Regions from separate parts of the Brevibacillus sp. MS2.2 genome, predicted to be linked through region 3. Evidence: riboswitches for the same ligand, from Rfam matches in the RefSeq annotation. Region 3 holds a riboswitch; each other region holds the start of a gene.
What was found. Region 3 has a riboswitch for S-adenosylmethionine ahead of HP568_RS23630 (pyridoxal phosphate-dependent aminotransferase). Riboswitches for the same ligand answer to the same signal wherever they lie in the genome.
Positions count from the first base shown of each region.

Region 1 (4,214 bases), on a different contig from region 3:
GCAACTCGTTCATCGGTAACGACACTGGCTCTCGCCCAGAAGTCGTGCTTTGCATAAGAATCGCCCGTCCATACCTCCGTAATTTCTCCTGAAGAGAGTTTTAGTGGTACGGCTTCGACTTCTTTTAATACGGTGCCGCTTTTGTTTTGTACTCGCAGTTTCAAATCAATCTCCAACGGCTGATCTGATTGATTCCGTACCAGGATCAGACTTGTATACGGATACCCGGCACAATTTTTGGTACAGTCTTGTCTGCTGTATACGAGGGCGAGATCAATAGGCTTCTCGTTGTCCATCTTTGCCTCTTTCCACCGGTCTTTTGCTTTTTGTACGACGGTGACGTACTCCGCTTTTTTCAAAAAGGGGCCCATCCCTAAAAAGGCAGCAGCAAAAAAGCTAAACATACCAAAGGCTGTGCATAAAAAAACGAGGTTCATTTTCCAAAACTGTTTTCTCATCGTGATCAAAAAGACAATATACATCAGGATACAAACAAACACCAACAGGATACAAAAGTATAAAAATAACTCCAAGTCGGACTCCGTGGGTAACACCGGAATACCATACTTCATTTGCCAATGTACATTCGCGGCGAAGCAGCCTCCGTAAATCAATACGGCTGAAGCAATCGTGAGTCCCCATTTTTTCCAAAAAGGAGGCTTTTGGAAAATGGCGGCAAGAACCCCCACCAAAACAGGAACGCCAAATAAGGGGATGAGCAAGTAATGCATCGAAAACCTCCCGCACTTCATTGTCATTATTTTCTACGAATGATATTCCGAAAAGTCTTCAAAATACATGGAAAACCATTTCAAAAAGGAGAGGGATCAGCAAGTGCAAACCGCTCGTCGCTTATTTCGCCATCGGAACATGATGCCCCTTCTCTCCACCTTACTTTTCCTGCTCCTCTTTCAGCCGTTCCCTGCCTATGCCCAGCCTCCCTATGCAAAATGGGGCAGGCTCGCGATGCAGGAAACGATGAAGCGATATCCAAACGCTCAAATTGTGGACTACCTGCATGTCGGACGAAAACCAAAAACGCCCACCACGTCGGAAGAGACGTTTAAGCTCTTGCTTCAAGAAGGCAATCGCAGGTGGGCGTTACTCATTCATATTGAATTCGTGAATCAGACAGAAGATGTCGTAAACATCTCCTATGAGGAGACTCACTAGTCAGCGAGCTGTTCCATCTCTTTCATCATGACTTCCATATCCATGTCGGCTGCCATCCCGTACGCGCGGCGCATGTTTCCATCTCCATCAACAAGGAACATGCGAGCCGTATGAGCATAAGATCCATCTGGCTGCTTCATGACCATCAGACCAAAGTCCTTCGTCACTTTTTCTACAGCCTGAGCGTCCCCGCGCAGGAACTTCCAGCCACTCTGATCTGCCTTGAACTTGGCTGCATACTCCTGCAAGACTTCCGGCGTATCATTATCAGGGTCAAAGGAGATAGAGATAAATTCTACTTTGTCTCCGAACAGTCCCTTTTCCTTCAACTGATCTTGCAGCTTGGCCATGTTGTACGTAGTCGCCGGACAAATATCCGGGCACTTGGTAAACATAAACTCCACCAGCCGTACCTTGCCAGCACTTTGATTAAACGTATAGGTTGTTCCGTCACTGTTGTCCAAGGTGAAGTCCGCGATGGGCTTCAACACTTCGATCTTCTCTTCTGTCATGTACTTATAACCAAATACTCCGACGATAGCCAAAAGGATAATACCAGCTAACACAGGAAACCAATGTTTTTTTATCGCAGATTCCTGCTGCAATTGTGTTCCTTCACTCACGGGTTGCTTCCTCCCTGCTTGTCCCATGCGAGATGCCTCCTGTTTACACACGGGAGGCATTCACACTGTTTCTATCTCTTCTTACTGTTCCACTTCACCTGGCCATGCGAGCATGCCGCCAACCATATTCGCCACGTCATATCCTTGTTCACTCAAATACGCTGTAGCATTATGGCTTCTGGCACCACTACGGCAAACCATCACAATCGGAATGTTCTTATCCAGCTCATCGATACGGTGCGGCAAAAAGCCGAGTGGGATCAGCTTTGCCTCTTTAATGTGACCTGCATTCCACTCATCGACTTCACGTACATCAATGACTTGCAGTTCCTCTTTGGCTTCCAGCTTTTCCAACAGCTCTTGTGGTGTCATTTCCTTTACTCCATGGCTCATCGCTATTTATCCTCCTATATGTACGATCAGATCAGTTGTAACCACCTCCATGATATCACACGCTTTTTTACTTTTCTAACGCGAAGAGCACTTGGCTTCACTATGCATCCATGCTCCCTATTTTCTACCATTATCTCCTATTTCACTGCGGCAGTAGCATCACGGGATGTGAACAGCTTGAGGCAAAAGCGTTACAAATTAATGGCATGAGTGAAAGCCTTCCATACACATATACACAAAAACCTCCCTGATAACTTACGATTATGCGTTGACAGCGAGGTTTTATTTTCATACAATTACGACAACAACTTTTCTCATCAAGAGCGGTGGAGGGACAGGCCCTACGAAACCCGGCAACCAGCAGACTAGCTGCATGGTGCTAATTCCTGCAGAATCCAGTGATTCTGAGAGATGAACACAAGCCCGTGCATGATCGGAGCCTTCTTCTTCTCAGGAGAATGCTCCGTTTTTTATTAGCCGATTTCCCATAGTAAAAGGAGAGATGGACATGTCCGATCAACAACAATGGAAGCCAGAAACACTTGCGGTCCACGGTGGGCAGGAGGTTGACCCTGTAACAGGCTCACGTGCTGTTCCGATCTATCAGACGACCTCCTATGTTTTCCGTGATACGGAGCATGCAGCCAATCTGTTTGGCTTAAAAGAGTTTGGGAACATCTATACACGTATCATGAATCCGACCCAGGATGTGTTTGAAAAGCGTGTTGCCCTGCTCGAAGGCGGAGTTGGTGCACTCGCGACTGCATCCGGGCAGGCTGCTATTACATTCGCCATCTTAAATATTGCGCATGCAGGAGACGAGATCGTCGCTTCCAGCAGCCTCTACGGCGGTACCTACAATCTGTTCGCCCACACTCTTCCCCGCCTCGGTATCAAGGTTCATTTTGCTGATCAATCCAATCCGGAAAATTTCCGTACCTATATCAATGAAAAGACAAAAGCCGTGTTTTGCGAGACGATTGGCAATCCGCGCATTGATGTCGCTGATATCGAGGCCATCGCCCATATTGCCCACGAAAATGGCGTACCTTTGATCGTGGACAACACCTTCGCGACTCCAATTTTATGCCGTCCTTTTGAGCACGGGGCCGATATTGTCGTGCACTCCACCACCAAATTCATCGGCGGACACGGAACAGCAATTGGCGGTATCATCATAGACTCTGGAAAATTCGACTGGAACAACGGAAAATTCCCAGGTCTGACTACACCTGACCCAAGCTACCATGGAGTTGTCTATACAGAGGCAGTCGGTCCACTCGCCTATATTATCAAGGCGCGCGTCCAGCTCCAGCGCGATATCGGAGCGGCAGTCGCCCCGATCAATTCCTTCTTGTTCCTGCAAGGATTAGAAACCCTGCATCTGCGCATCGAGCGACATAGCCAGAACGCCCTGGCAGTAGCCCAATTCCTCGCCAATCACTCTGCCGTAGAGTGGGTGAGTTATCCGGGGCTGGAGTCTGACTCCCAGCATGAATTGGCACAAAAATATTTGCCAAAAGGTGCTGGCGCGATCCTGACCTTTGGAATTCGTGGTGGCGTTGAGGCAGGAAAAACATTGATCGAATCAGTGAAGCTGTTCTCCCATCTCGCAAATGTCGGGGACTCCAAGTCACTCATCATTCATCCAGCTAGCACAACGCATCAGCAGATGACGGAAGAAGAGCAAGCAGCAGCCGGAGTGACTCCGGGACTTATTCGCCTCTCAGTCGGCACAGAATCGATCGACGATATCCTCTCTGATCTGGAGCAAGCACTGCAGCGTGCGTTTCAATTATCTACGGTAGGTTAACCATACTTTTAGAAGAAGGAAGAACCATGATCTCTTTGGATAGAGATTTGTGATTCTTCTTTTCTTTTTCTATTTTCATTCGAAAAATATTGAATTTCAAATTCGTTATTTATAAAATACATAATTATGTACAAATTTTGGAAGGATGATCACATGAAAATTTTGAACATTGGCAGTGAACGAACGACCTATCGGGTTGAGATCTCGTATTC
Region 1 covers NZ_JABSUZ010000011.1:99,441-103,654, reverse strand. The annotation lists gene HP568_RS12755 (hypothetical protein) at 1-731, opposite strand, end outside; gene HP568_RS12750 (YqzG/YhdC family protein) at 799-1,173, shown strand; gene HP568_RS12745 (SCO family protein) at 1,170-1,796, opposite strand; gene HP568_RS12740 (rhodanese-like domain-containing protein) at 1,878-2,189, opposite strand; SAM riboswitch class I at 2,501-2,607, shown strand; gene HP568_RS12735 (homocysteine synthase) at 2,698-4,002, shown strand; gene HP568_RS12730 (ArsR/SmtB family transcription factor) at 4,156-4,214, shown strand, end outside.
Region 1: it holds a riboswitch for S-adenosylmethionine, as region 3 does, so the genes downstream of both, HP568_RS12735 (homocysteine synthase) here and HP568_RS23630 (pyridoxal phosphate-dependent aminotransferase) in region 3, are expected to answer to the same signal.

Region 2 (4,214 bases), on a different contig from region 3:
CTCCAGTTCATAGACGGAAATGGGGAACATGGGGAAACCGACGTAATAGGGCGTAATTTCGTACAACTGGAAGTAGATGACCAGTGCTTTGTCGGCGAGGTAATAATCTTGATCGGGCTTAATCGAAGTAAAGCCATTGAGTGTGGGGATGTTTCTTTCTTTGATTTGACGCTTGATGTTTTCAGAAATCACCTTGACGTAATCGCTTCCTGGCTTGAATAATTCCCGCAGTGTATACAGCTTGCCTGTTTGGATATCTGCAGTGATCGACCCGAGGAAGGTCATGCCATGAGCCATTTGCGGTGTGTAGGCGTAGTTGCTCAACACGACGCTGAAAATACCGCGTTCGTTTGTCTTGATCTCGTAGCTTCCTTGCATTTCTGTATTTCCCGGTACCTGAACCCGTTGCTGCTCATGAATTAAGCCTTGAACCGTTTGAGAAATCGCCCGGTTGATCTCTTTTTCCGCTTGCTGATTGGCTAAGCCTGCCAATTGGGGATAGTAAATCGTAGTGTTCGGACGGCTAATCGTCCGTGTCAGCACAGTGGCTGGCAATTGATTGAGTTCCACTTTTCTCCGGTTGCCTCCTGTACGTGTGAGTTGTGTAATAGCCTATTCGAAATTGTTTTTGGCTGTTCTCACTTTTTTCACAAATTTGGCAAAGGTTTGGCTATATAATGGGGAAAGAATCCGATACATAAGTAATAGGAAAAAGGGGGGCAATTATGATTCAATTGATTCGCAATACCTTGACTGACAAAGAAGGCTTTATGATTTTCATCCTATGGAATCATTTGTGGATGGCGGGACTCATTGCCTACCAAGTGGATGTGAACTTCTGGAAAGTGACGTCCTTGGGATTGCTGGTCACTTTAATTGTTTCGCCGTATTATTTCATTCGCAAAGATAGTCATGTGATTCGTTATCTGGTAGCAATCGGACTCATGTTTTATGCGATTTCATTCGATCACTTTACCACTTATCAAGAGGTTTCGTTCCTCGCCTTCATCGTCATGGGCTTTTTGGCAGCCTATTTGGACTGGAAGCTAGTAGTAACAGCGGGAATTACCCAAATCGTCGTCACGGTTGTCGGGTTTTATACGGGAACGTACGAGATTTTCAACGGTGATTTTTCCGAGCTTAATCTGGGTGTGCGTATCGTAGCGATTCTCATGATGATGGGAGCCGTCACGTATCTGTGTCTCGCCGGACAAGCCTCCCTGCAAAAAGCGCACGACGCAAGGCAGGAAGCGGAAGAGAAGGAGCGCCGTCTGGAAGAAATGCTTTTGAACATCCAGGAAATGACGGAGCAACTGGATCGTACAAGCGATCATGTTCATGAACATGCGGAAGGTACGAAGCGCAATACAGATGAAATGATGGTAGCCTTCAAGGAAGTCGCCGTTGGTATGGAATCGCAGGCGAATTCTACGGTGAAGATCGAAGAAGAGGTTCAATCCATCGACCAGGAAATCGAGGCAGTCACAACACAGACCAATGCAATGAAAACGGAATCGCAACAAAACAACCGTCGTCTGGCAGATAGTGTTCAGATGATGAACGAGCTGTCCTTGCAGATGGAGCAAATTGTGCAGGCAGTCAATGTAGCAGCCTCTACGATTCACCAGCTCAATCGGCAGGCGAATCGCGTAGAGGAAATTGTCGGCGCGATTAATCAGATCGCGACACAAACGAATCTCTTGGCGCTGAATGCAGCGATTGAATCGGCGCGTGCAGGCGAGCATGGACGTGGATTTGCTGTTGTAGCAGATGAGGTACGCAAGCTGGCGGAACAAAGCGCGACAGCTACGCAGGAAATTACCGACATTTTGAAGTCTCTCCATCAGGAAAGTGAGAATGCGGTGCAGCATATGAGCAATGGGGAAACGTCTGTTGCAAAAGGCCAAGAGCTGGCGGTGAAAACAGTGGCCTCCATCGAAGCAGTGCGTGCTGGGATGATGGCCTTCCTGGAAGCGGCTGATCAAGTAAGCTCCAGCATGGACCGGGTAAAAGTGCGTTCCGGTGAAGTTGCCATCGAGATGTCGACCATTACAGCGGTAACCGAGGAATCCGTAGCCAACTTGGAAGAGCTGTTTGCGACAGCAGAAAACCAGCATCAAAAAGTGCGTGAGATTACGGAAGAGCTGGGCGAGCTGAATACGTTGTCTCATCGTCTCCAGCAAACCTTTCACGTAAAATAGGTAGGGGCTGTGGTTCTCGCCAATTTCTCGGTGCTGAAAAGACGACTTTTTAAACTTCGATTTACTTTTAGAAGTGTTTGGAATTGAGAAAAAAGAATTGCATTTTTGAACCGTTCTGCTAGAATGAATTCCATTGTAACTAAATATATTCACCTACCTTATCAAGAGCGGCGGAGGGACTGGCCCGATGATGCCCGGCAACCACTGATCATGTCTATGCATGAACAGAAAGGTGCCAATTCCTGCAAAACCTGTACCATGGTTTTGACAGATGAGGAAGAGAACGGCTACGTACGCAAACTCTTCCTCCGGGAAGAGTTTTTTTGTTGTATTTGTATAGGGAAGGGGGTAATAAACGAACGATAAATTAATTTTATATGAGAATATTCGTAAATGGTATTGAAAAAATGGGTAAAAAGCCGTACATTACCTATTAGGATAAAGAAAAACGTAAAGTTCGGATAGGGAGAGATACATCATGAAGAAGCTATTGCTCGCATTAACGACATTCGCAGTATTGGCAACAGGGTGCTCGACTGGCACAAGCGCACCTGCTGATCAGCCAGGAGGACAAGCGGCAGGACAAGAGGGCGCGGCCAAAAAGCGAATTGCCTTGATTTTGCCCGAGAAAATCGGTGTGAATCCGTTCTTCCAACAAATGGATGATGGTGCGAAGAAAGCCGCACAAGAGCTGGGTGCAGAAGTGAAAACGATTGAATCTACGGACCATGGAGCGATTGAAGAGAATTTGCGCGTGGCTGTTGCAGAAAATTATGATTTGATCATCACTTCTTCCTTTACATCAGAGGATGCATTGAAAAAAGTAGCTACCGAAAATCCTGACCGTAATTTTGCGATTATTGATACTGTAGTGGATTTGCCAAACGTTCGCAGTGTTACCTTCCGTGAGCAGGAAGCAGCTTACCTGGTGGGAGCAGCAGCAGGTCTGGCAACGAAAACGAACAAAGTGGGCATGGTTGTCGCTCTTGATATCCCGCAGTTGAAAAAATGGACAGTTGGCTTCGAAGAGGGCTTGAAAGCGACGAATCCAAAAGCAGAGCTGATGGTCAACTATGTAGGAAGCTTCACTGACCCGGCAAAAGCGAAGGAATTGGCTTTGCTCCAAGCTTCCAAAGGCGCTGACTTCATTAACGGTGCAGCAGCAGTAGGCGACCTCGGCGTTTTCGAGGCAGCGAAGGAAAAAGGCTTCTTCACAGCAGGTCAGGACGTTGACCGTACGACGATTGATCCAGAGCATATTGTTCTGTCCCAATTGAAAGGGACTGACGCGGCAGCTTATGAAACCGTGAAGACCTTTGTAGAAGGAACATTCAAACCAGGTGTTGTTGCGTACGGCTTGAAAGAAAAAGGTGTTGGCGTAACCTATGTCACGCACGAAAGCAAAACGCCTTTGCATGCTTTTATTGGACAAGAAGTGGTGGATAAAGTGAAAGCGATCAGCGATGAGATTGTAGCGGGTACTCGCAAAGTACCAGACCAGTTTTAAAAAGGTAGCTCGGTGCTGAAAAGCTAACTTTTTGAACGCTTATGTAAAGCTTGTGCACAGTGATGGATGTGACCGACTACGGCTGTGTAGTCGGTCTTCCATTTTCATAAAAGGACGTACAGAAATGAGGGAGTGGGAATGACCGATCGCTTGGAAATGAGGGGCATGACCAAGAAGTACGGAGATTTTACCGCCAACGACAAGGTGTCGTTCTCACTGGCAGCAGGAGAAGTCCACGCGATTGTCGGGGAAAATGGAGCGGGCAAAACGACACTGATGCGGATGCTGTACGGGATGGAGCAGCCGACGTCGGGAGAGATCGTGTTAAACGGTAAGCCAGTCGTTTTTCGCGGACCAGAGGATGCGATTCGAAAAGGGATCGGGATGGTTCACCAGCACTTTATGCTCTTCGGAGAATTCAGTGTGACTGAAAATATCGTGATCGGATACGAGCCGAAGCAAGCGGGTTTTTTCAAAAGAAAGGACGCGGAGGACAAGGTGCGGGC
Region 2 covers NZ_JABSUZ010000001.1:203,494-207,707, reverse strand. The annotation lists gene HP568_RS00885 (DUF3298 and DUF4163 domain-containing protein) at 1-570, opposite strand, end outside; gene HP568_RS00880 (methyl-accepting chemotaxis protein) at 726-2,201, shown strand; SAM riboswitch class I at 2,357-2,479, shown strand; gene HP568_RS00875 (BMP family lipoprotein) at 2,680-3,708, shown strand; gene HP568_RS00870 (ABC transporter ATP-binding protein) at 3,847-4,214, shown strand, end outside.
Region 2: it holds a riboswitch for S-adenosylmethionine, as region 3 does, so the genes downstream of both, HP568_RS00875 (BMP family lipoprotein) here and HP568_RS23630 (pyridoxal phosphate-dependent aminotransferase) in region 3, are expected to answer to the same signal.

Region 3 (4,214 bases):
TACTGGTGTACACCACACAGGAATCAGTCGGATGCTCATCCAGTGAGAAAATCGAGCGATACGGTGCTTCCCCATCGAATTGGATCTCTCCATATGGATCGTCTTCCAGAATGAGAATGTTTTGGGCCTTACATTGACGAAGCAATCCGAGACGGCGTTCGAGGCTCCATACCTTTCCTGTCGGATTGGCAAAGGTAGGAATGACGTACACCATTTTCGGACGATACTGGGCTATTTTTTTCGCCAGATCGTCCAGATCCATCCCATCGGCATCACCGTCTACGGGAATCGCTTTGATTCCCCGAAATTGGAACAACTGAACGGCTGCCAAATAAGTAGGGTTTTCTACGAGAACGACATCGCCTTCGTCTAAATATACACGGCACAACAAGTCTACTGCTTGCTGAGAGCCCGTAGTGATGATCATATTATCTGAACCGACGTTCATATGCTTTTGCTTCATGCGGGATGCAATCCACTCACGAAGCGGCAAGTAACCATCAGTCAATCCGTACTGAAGAGCTTTTGCTCCTTGTTCGAATGCGCGGTTGAACGCTTCGCGCATCTCTGCGATTGGAAAAGAATCCTCTGCTGGCAGTCCACCTGCGAGCGAGAGCACTTGATTGCCTTGGGTCAGCTTCAAGATTTCCCGGACAGCCGAGGAGGATAGTGCTTCAACAGATTTTGAAAATGAGTACTCCATGTTCCGTTCCCCCTTGATTTTGCTTATCCTTGTTTTATCACTCTCCCTCTCGTAAGTCCAATCCTTGGTAGCTATGAGTGGATAGGTTTTGACTATGTCGAGCGGTTGTTCAATCGTTAGTCTTGACACACTTCATGCAAAAAACCCCTCTTCGTATCAAACGAAAAGGGGTCCATATGTATGGGCTATATCTTCCTAGGCAATTCGGAACACACGTGGTTTCTCTGTGTGTGGGAGGAAAGAGAGGTCTACATGCGCGGACGCTTCTTCCATACCAATATCGCTTGCCAACAGTAACGCCTCTTCCTGGAAGGTCGGCGTACAGCTGCCTTCATTCAGTTCACAGAGACGCTTCAATCGCTTCAGTCTCTCTGCGGACTTCTCCACTCTCATGCATTCGTTCGTCAGCTCACAAACGTTAACGTGACGAGCATCAGCGATCATGCTGATATCATTCACATGGACAATCAGTCTTTTGCCTTCTTCTGTTACAAATCCGATCGAGCAAAAATGCGCACCTGACATTTCCAACCGAGTGAGAACAGCATTGGCGTAAACTTCTCCAGTCCGCAAGCGAATCTGGCCTGCTTCAATGGCTCCGCCGATTTTCCGCTCGTTGGCGATCACCGTATACATATCCGTGTAACCGTTAATCTGATAGCGCATGGTACCCTCCCGCTCTCGCTGAGACTAATTATCATTAACAACAATGACATCGTATAATGAAAATCATTATCTGTCAATAATGAGAATGATTTTTATTCTAGAAGAAAAAACCACACTCCATTTATATGGTAGTGTGGCCAATTTGACTCGCTTTTATTTGGTTTTCGTAAATAACCCTAACCGCTCAATCCGTTGGACCGCTTCTGCGAGACGATCTTCATTGGATAACAAAGCCGCTCTCACATAGCCCTCACCTGTCGGACCAAAGCCATTTCCCGGCGCTACGACAACATGCGCTTTTTCCAAAAGCAGGTCAGAGAACTCCACGGATGTGAAGCCGCTTGGAACAGGAAGCCAAGCAAAAAACGAACCTTGTGATGGTGGAGCCTGCCAGCCAATCCGATGCAGATTGGAGTACAAGGCATTGCGGCGGCTTTCGTAGACAGCCACGAGGTCGCGAACGCACTGCTGCGACTCCGTCATCGCTTTGGCTGCCGCCATCTGTACCGCTCCGAACAGACTGACGAAGTAATGGTCCTGAATGAGATTGATCAGACGAACCAGCTCGCGATTCCCTACCATGGCACCAACACGCCAGCCTGCCATGTTGTACGTTTTAGACAACGTATAGAATTCTACGCCCACTTCTTTTGCTCCCGGAACCTGCATGAAGCTGACCGGCTTTTTCCCGTCATAGCTGATCGCCCCGTAGGCGAAGTCGTGGCAGACGACGATTTCATGTTTTCGCGCAAAACGAATCGTTTCCTCATAAAACTCGAGTGGTGCGTTGACTGCTGTCGGATTGTTCGGATAGTTGAGAAACATCAGTTTCGCTCGATCCAAATCAGCTTGGGAGAGCTGGCTGTAGTCTGGCAAGAAGTCATTTTCCGCCTTCAGCGGCATCATGACCATCCGTCCGTTTACGACAGCAACCCCCGACCAATAATCCGGATAGCCTGGATCTGGAACCAGTGCAACATCGCCTGCGTTCATGAGTACTTGGCAAATCTCTACGAGTCCGGTTTTGCTGCCGAACAATATCGCTACTTCTTCCTCCGGATCGAGGTCCACATCAAATTCTTGCTTATACCAATGAGCCACTGCCTGCTTCAGTTCCACGCGTCCCTGAAAAGGCGGATATTTGTGATGGAGTGGTTGTGCCGCTTGTGCCTGTAATTCCTCAATAATGTGCGGCGGTGTCGGCAAATCGGGATTGCCCTGCCCCAGGTTAATGACGTCATGGCCTTGCGCAATGACCTTGTTTACTTTTGCCACCAGGGTCGCAAAAAACTGGGTAGGGAGTCGATCAATCATGTCGGAGGGTTGAATGCGCATCTTTCTTCCATTCCTTTCTTGGGGCCCAATACAGTAAAACCCCCTTTTTCCATACAGAAAAAGGGGGAGATCAGCTTGGTCACGTCCTTATCTGTCAGGAAAAAAATCCTGCTGGAATTGGCACAGCATCTGTCCATCACATGGAACAGATCCGCTGCCGGGCTTCATAGGGCCAGTCCCTCCACCTCTCTGAATAAGTCAAACACACGGAATATACTGTTTTTTCGTCTATATCATACTACTTGAGCACGTATACCGTGTCAAGATGCTTGATTCTGTACGGGTACTTGATGCCTTCTTTTTTGAAAAGAGGTGTGGAAGGCAAAGAATGCGACAGACACCAACGACAAGCCTGCCATCACGAACAATAGTCCCTGCGCATGAATCGATTGGAAAATGAATGCGCCAAGCAATGGTCCGAGCATCCGTCCAGCTGATCCAGTCCCTGCAATCAGCCCTTGAATGAAGCCTTCTCGTCCCTCTGGCGTAAACTGTGCAGCAACAGCCGGCACCGCTGGCCACACGAGCATTTCTCCCAGCGTCATGATGAACATGCCTGCCACAAAGCCTGCATAAGCCGTTGATTGAGACAAAATCAGCATCGACAAGGCAAAAATATAAGCGCCCAAGAGCATTTGTGCCTTTAGCGTACGGGCAAAGCGTCGAATGACCCACGCAATCAACGGCTGACCGAACAGGATCAAGCCGCCATTCAGCGTCCACAACAGACTGTATTGACGGAGTGTAATGCCCAGGGATTGCATGTAAGTCGACAGCACCGTCGTCCACTGTACATAGACAATCCAGCTAATTAATAGCCCCCCGCATAATAGCAGCAAAGCCCCCCATACCACCTTTGACTCTTGCTGTGGTTGTCGCAGCACATCACCAGTTGCTTGCTCAGGCATGCTTTGTCCAGTCGTCGAGTTTTGGCTTTGTTGTTCCACCCTTTTTAACTGACGCGGCAAAATGAGCATGAACATGGCGAGAACGACCACTTGCGAAATGGCATTACCGAAAAACGTCCAGGCAAATGACACACTTGCCAAGAAGCCGCCCAACGCAGAACCGGCAGCTACCCCCACATTGAGGGAGACATAAATCAGATTGATTCCTTTCCGTCCTCCGTCCGGCCATAACACTACGGCCAGTGCATTCATCACAGGAGAAAGTGTTCCGTAAAAAAGTCCATTCAGCAGAAGCAAGGCAACATAAATCGTAAAATCTTGCGTAACACCTAAGCCGATCGATATCAGAATAACGCCAATGGAACCGACAATGATGGTGCGCATTTTGCCCCAGCGGTCAAACATCATCCCGCCGACAATACTCCCGATCAAGAATGCGCCTTGATTTAAAAGCAACAAGAAGCCGGCTACAGTCAGCGGCTTTCCGAGATGGTTGTGAATATAGATCGTGACTAGCGGCCAAATACACGCCATTCCGGTAGAAAAAATGACGGCAGCAATCGCCAATAAACGAATGCTGCTCGGATAGGATTCCCACTTTT
Region 3 covers NZ_JABSUZ010000033.1:52,609-56,822, reverse strand. The annotation lists gene HP568_RS23640 (aminotransferase-like domain-containing protein) at 1-703, opposite strand, end outside; gene HP568_RS23635 (hypothetical protein) at 899-1,369, opposite strand; gene HP568_RS23630 (pyridoxal phosphate-dependent aminotransferase) at 1,523-2,704, opposite strand; SAM riboswitch class I at 2,789-2,904, opposite strand; gene HP568_RS23625 (MFS transporter) at 2,965-4,214, opposite strand, start outside.

Region 4 (4,214 bases), on a different contig from region 3:
GCAAGTTACACGCTACAATCTGAAAGAACTTGCCCAAAATGATCCAACCACACTGAACATGCTCTTGAAAAATCAAGCGGATCACTTGTACATCATTGTAGAAGAAATCAACTTGAATACGAAGCTCCAAACGTTTATGGAAGAAAACAAAGCGGAGTGGGAGCGTATCTACAACGAGTACTACAGCGATATTTGGCTGGAAGTGCGCCTGACAGACAACGATGAAGAAATTGTGAGCGTAAATGCCAAGACTGAAAATAACAAGGTGTACATAAAGGGGATTGTGACTTCCGATGTCACCAAGGTGGTTGTGAAAAAGCCGAATTCCGATATCATTGAAGTCGTTCCAACCGACGAGCACTCTTTCACAGTCAGCTTTGAAGCTCCTGATGCATCCTATGAGCCGTATGTAACCGTGAGTGCCTATGAAGGCAGCAAGCTGGTCGATAGCGAAAAGGTAAAGATCGTTCCAAAAGCAGAAGAAGATAAGGAAATGATCATCCATACGATGTCTGTATTGGATGCGAAGAAAAAGGAATTAAAAGTAAAAGGAATTGTCAAGCAGGGGGCAGACAAAGTAACTGTCACCTATAATGGCGTGAAAAAAGACGCAAGCGTGAAGAAGCTGTGGGATGGCGTAGGCAGCTTTACGGTTTCAGTGAAGGATGTACAAGCAGCAAAAGATCAAAAAGCCTTGATCGAGGTTTACGAGGATGGCAAGAAGGTTGATTCCGAATCCGTTCAGGTAGAAATTGTTAACGCTCCTGACAAGGATCAAGCGACCGAATATGCCATCAAGGCAACTGCTGTAAACAATCCTGCCGCCAAGTCCATCCAGGTGAAGGGGACAGTAAGCGGCTGGAATAAAAAGGACGATACTGAATTGTTTGTGATCGCTCCAGACGGTCAGAAAAAAGAAATTGAACCGAATGACAAAGGTGAGTTTTCTTTGACGTTGTCTTACAAGAATCGTTCCTTTAGCGCCAAATCGATTCAATTCGCATTGTATGAAGATGATAAGCTGGTTAAGAAAGCTGACGTTGCATTAAGCACAAAAGTCATTGTCGAGCCTGTGAAGCCAACAGACGAGGATGAAGACGACGATGATGACAAAAAGAAAAAAGAAAAAGGGAAGCAGAAAGATAAGCATCCCAATGGCAACGCGTATGGCTATTGGAAAAAGCACGACAAACATCATGATGACGATAATGACCAGGACGATGACGACGAAGATCATGACGACGACAGAGACTAGTCTCTAACGTTAAGGTCGCTGCTTGTAAGTCTCGACGTACTCCACCAATTGTCTGATGTAATCCCCTAGAATGGGGATTGATAGAAATTGCGTCAAGAGGGAACCGAGGAAAGCCAAAACGATAGCAGTACCAATCGTCAATCCCAGACCCCGGGCAAGACCTGCGAGGAAATTGATCCAGAGCAGCTTGCGTGGGGCTGTGTAATTTTGGATCACATCTGCTAGTCGAATATCTTCCAGGAACATTGCAATTTTATGCATCCGCTCATTTACCTTCCGAACTTCCTGAAGCTCTTCAAGAACTTGGTCAATTTGCTGCATGAGGCGGTCTGTAGGCGACAAGCTGTCCATCCCCTTCCATCATTCGGTATCGTTACCTACCAGTCTAGGGAAAAAGACAACCAGAATCAAGGTGGAGAGGAAACGTTTGCCTATCCGCTAGGCGAAGGGTAAAATGAACGTACAAAACGTTTGTTAGGAGGCTTTGAAATGGCTGAAACTGTTTCCCAATCTCTTTCCGAAGATTTATTCCAGCTCTTGCAAAAGGAGCGTTTTGTTACCTTGGGCACAGTAGATCATGAGTCAGGGGCACCATCGCTCAGCTCCTTGTCCTGGACGTATGCTGTCAGCGCCGATACGATTCGTTTTGCCGTGGATAATCGCTCACGTATTTTGGCTAATATTGCGAAGGAACCGCAAGTTGTCCTGCATTTAATCGGTGCCGGCTCATCTTTTGCCATTAATGGTCGTGCTACCGTCAAAACAGACCGACTGGAAGGTGTTCCGCTCAAGCTGGCCATGGCAGAAATCAAAATTGAGGCCGTTCGTGATATTATGTTTTATGGTTCCCGTATTTCCGTAGAACCACAATATGAAAAGACGTATGACAAAAACGCGGCAGCGAAGCTGGACAATCAAGTTATGACCGCCTTGAAAGATGCAAATTAACAGGTGGAAATAAATTGTTGACAAGAATCCTGCCGATCCATTAGTATTAGGTTCAATCGAATTGAATAGCAATCTTCTTATCCAGAGCGGCGGAGGGACTGGCCCGATGATGCCCGGCAACCAATCACCTGTATGTTAACAGGGAGATAATGGTGCTAATTCCTGCAGAGTTATCAAACTCTGAAAGATGAGAAGGATTTGCTTACGGTGACGTAAACAAAGCCTTCTTTCAGAGGAAAGAGGGCTTTTTTGATGCCCTCGTACACTATTGGAGGGAGAGAAACAGACATGAAATTGGAAACAAAGTTGATTCAGGCGGGAGTAGGCAGAGACGAAAAAACAGGGGCGGTGAGCTTTCCTGTTTACTATGCAACGGCTTATCGCCATCCTGCCTTGGGCCAGAGCACTGGATATGATTATACGCGCACAGCTAATCCTACTCGCACCATATTGGAGGAGACTATCGCTGAAGCGGAATCAGGGGATGCAGGATTCGCTTGCGCCTCAGGAATGGCTGCTGTTCATACTGTCATGGGCTTGTTTTCCCAAGGGGATCATCTGATCGTTTCACTCGATCTGTACGGGGGAACCTATCGATTGTTCGAGCAAGTGCTCTCTCGCTACGGTCTGACGTTTTCATACGTGGATTTGCGTGACATTGGTGCACTCAAAAATGCGCTTCTTCCAAATACAAAGGCTATCTTTGTTGAGACACCAACCAATCCACTCATGCAGATTACCGATATTCGAGCTGTAACGCAATTGGCGAAGCAGCACGGGCTCCTGACGATTGTAGACAACACATTCTTAACCCCGTATTGTCAACGCCCACTAGAGCTTGGCGCAGATATCGTCCTACATAGTGCAACCAAGTATTTGGCAGGACATAACGACGTGCTGGCTGGACTCATCGTCACAAAAGGGGAAGAGTTGTCGGAAAAAATCCGGTTTTTGCACAATTCAATCGGTGCTGTGCTCGGACCACAAGATTGTTGGCTGCTCGTTCGCGGGATGAAAACATTGGCTTTGCGGATGGAGCGCCATCAATCCAATGCCTTGATCGTAGCGGAAAAGCTGCGTGAGCATCCAGCAGTTGCGGAGGTGTTTTATCCAGGTTTGCCCGAGCATCCGGGGCATGAGATCCAGGTGAATCAAGCGACTGGGCATAGTGGGATGGTATCGTTCCGTGTACGTGATGCAGAGCAGGTGGGATTGTTCCTGCAAAATCTGCAAATCGTGTCCTTTGCCGAAAGTCTGGGTGGCGTCGAGTCATTGTGTACGTATCCGGCGACGCAGACTCACGCCGATATCCCGCAAGAAGTACGAGAGCATGTCGGTGTTTGTGATCGATTGTTGCGACTGTCGGTTGGCATCGAGCATCCAGATGATGTCGTAGCCGATTTGTTTCAGGCATTGAATGCTAGTTTGGTCGTAGGGGGGAGTGTACGATGAATTTTGCAACCAAGCTCCTCCACGGTTCGACTTGCATTGACCCGTTCACAGGTGCGTCGTCGGTTCCGATTTATCAGGCTTCCACGTTTCATCAGGCTGATATTGATCAGCCAGGTACATTTGATTATGCCAGATCAGGCAATCCGACCAGGCAGGCTTTGGAGGAAGCCATTGCGTCTCTGGAGGGAGGCGCACGCGGTTTCGCGTTCTCATCTGGCATGGCTGCCATTTCCAGCGTGTTCATGTTGTTTTCAGCTGGAGACCATGTTGTAGTGGCGGAGGATGTTTACGGTGGCACGTTTCGGTTTTTGACAAAGGTATTGTCAAGAATGGGCATCTCCGTTACGTTCGTGGATGCAACAGATACAGAAGCTGTTCGTGCGGCCATTACACCGGCAACGAAAGGGGTATACCTGGAGAGTCCCTCCAATCCCACCTTAAAGGTGACAGACATTGCAGCAGTTTCTCGTATCGCGAAGGATCACAACTTGCTCGTCATAGTCGATAATACGTTCCTTACCCCATATTACCAGCGGCCATTGGAGCTTGGCGCGGATGT
Region 4 covers NZ_JABSUZ010000008.1:34,676-38,889, reverse strand. The annotation lists gene HP568_RS09285 (hypothetical protein) at 1-1,255, shown strand, start outside; gene HP568_RS09280 (DUF5665 domain-containing protein) at 1,265-1,576, opposite strand; gene HP568_RS09275 (pyridoxamine 5'-phosphate oxidase family protein) at 1,745-2,203, shown strand; SAM riboswitch class I at 2,278-2,397, shown strand; gene HP568_RS09270 (aminotransferase class I/II-fold pyridoxal phosphate-dependent enzyme) at 2,492-3,655, shown strand; gene HP568_RS09265 (trans-sulfuration enzyme family protein) at 3,652-4,214, shown strand, end outside.
Region 4: it holds a riboswitch for S-adenosylmethionine, as region 3 does, so the genes downstream of both, HP568_RS09270 (aminotransferase class I/II-fold pyridoxal phosphate-dependent enzyme) here and HP568_RS23630 (pyridoxal phosphate-dependent aminotransferase) in region 3, are expected to answer to the same signal.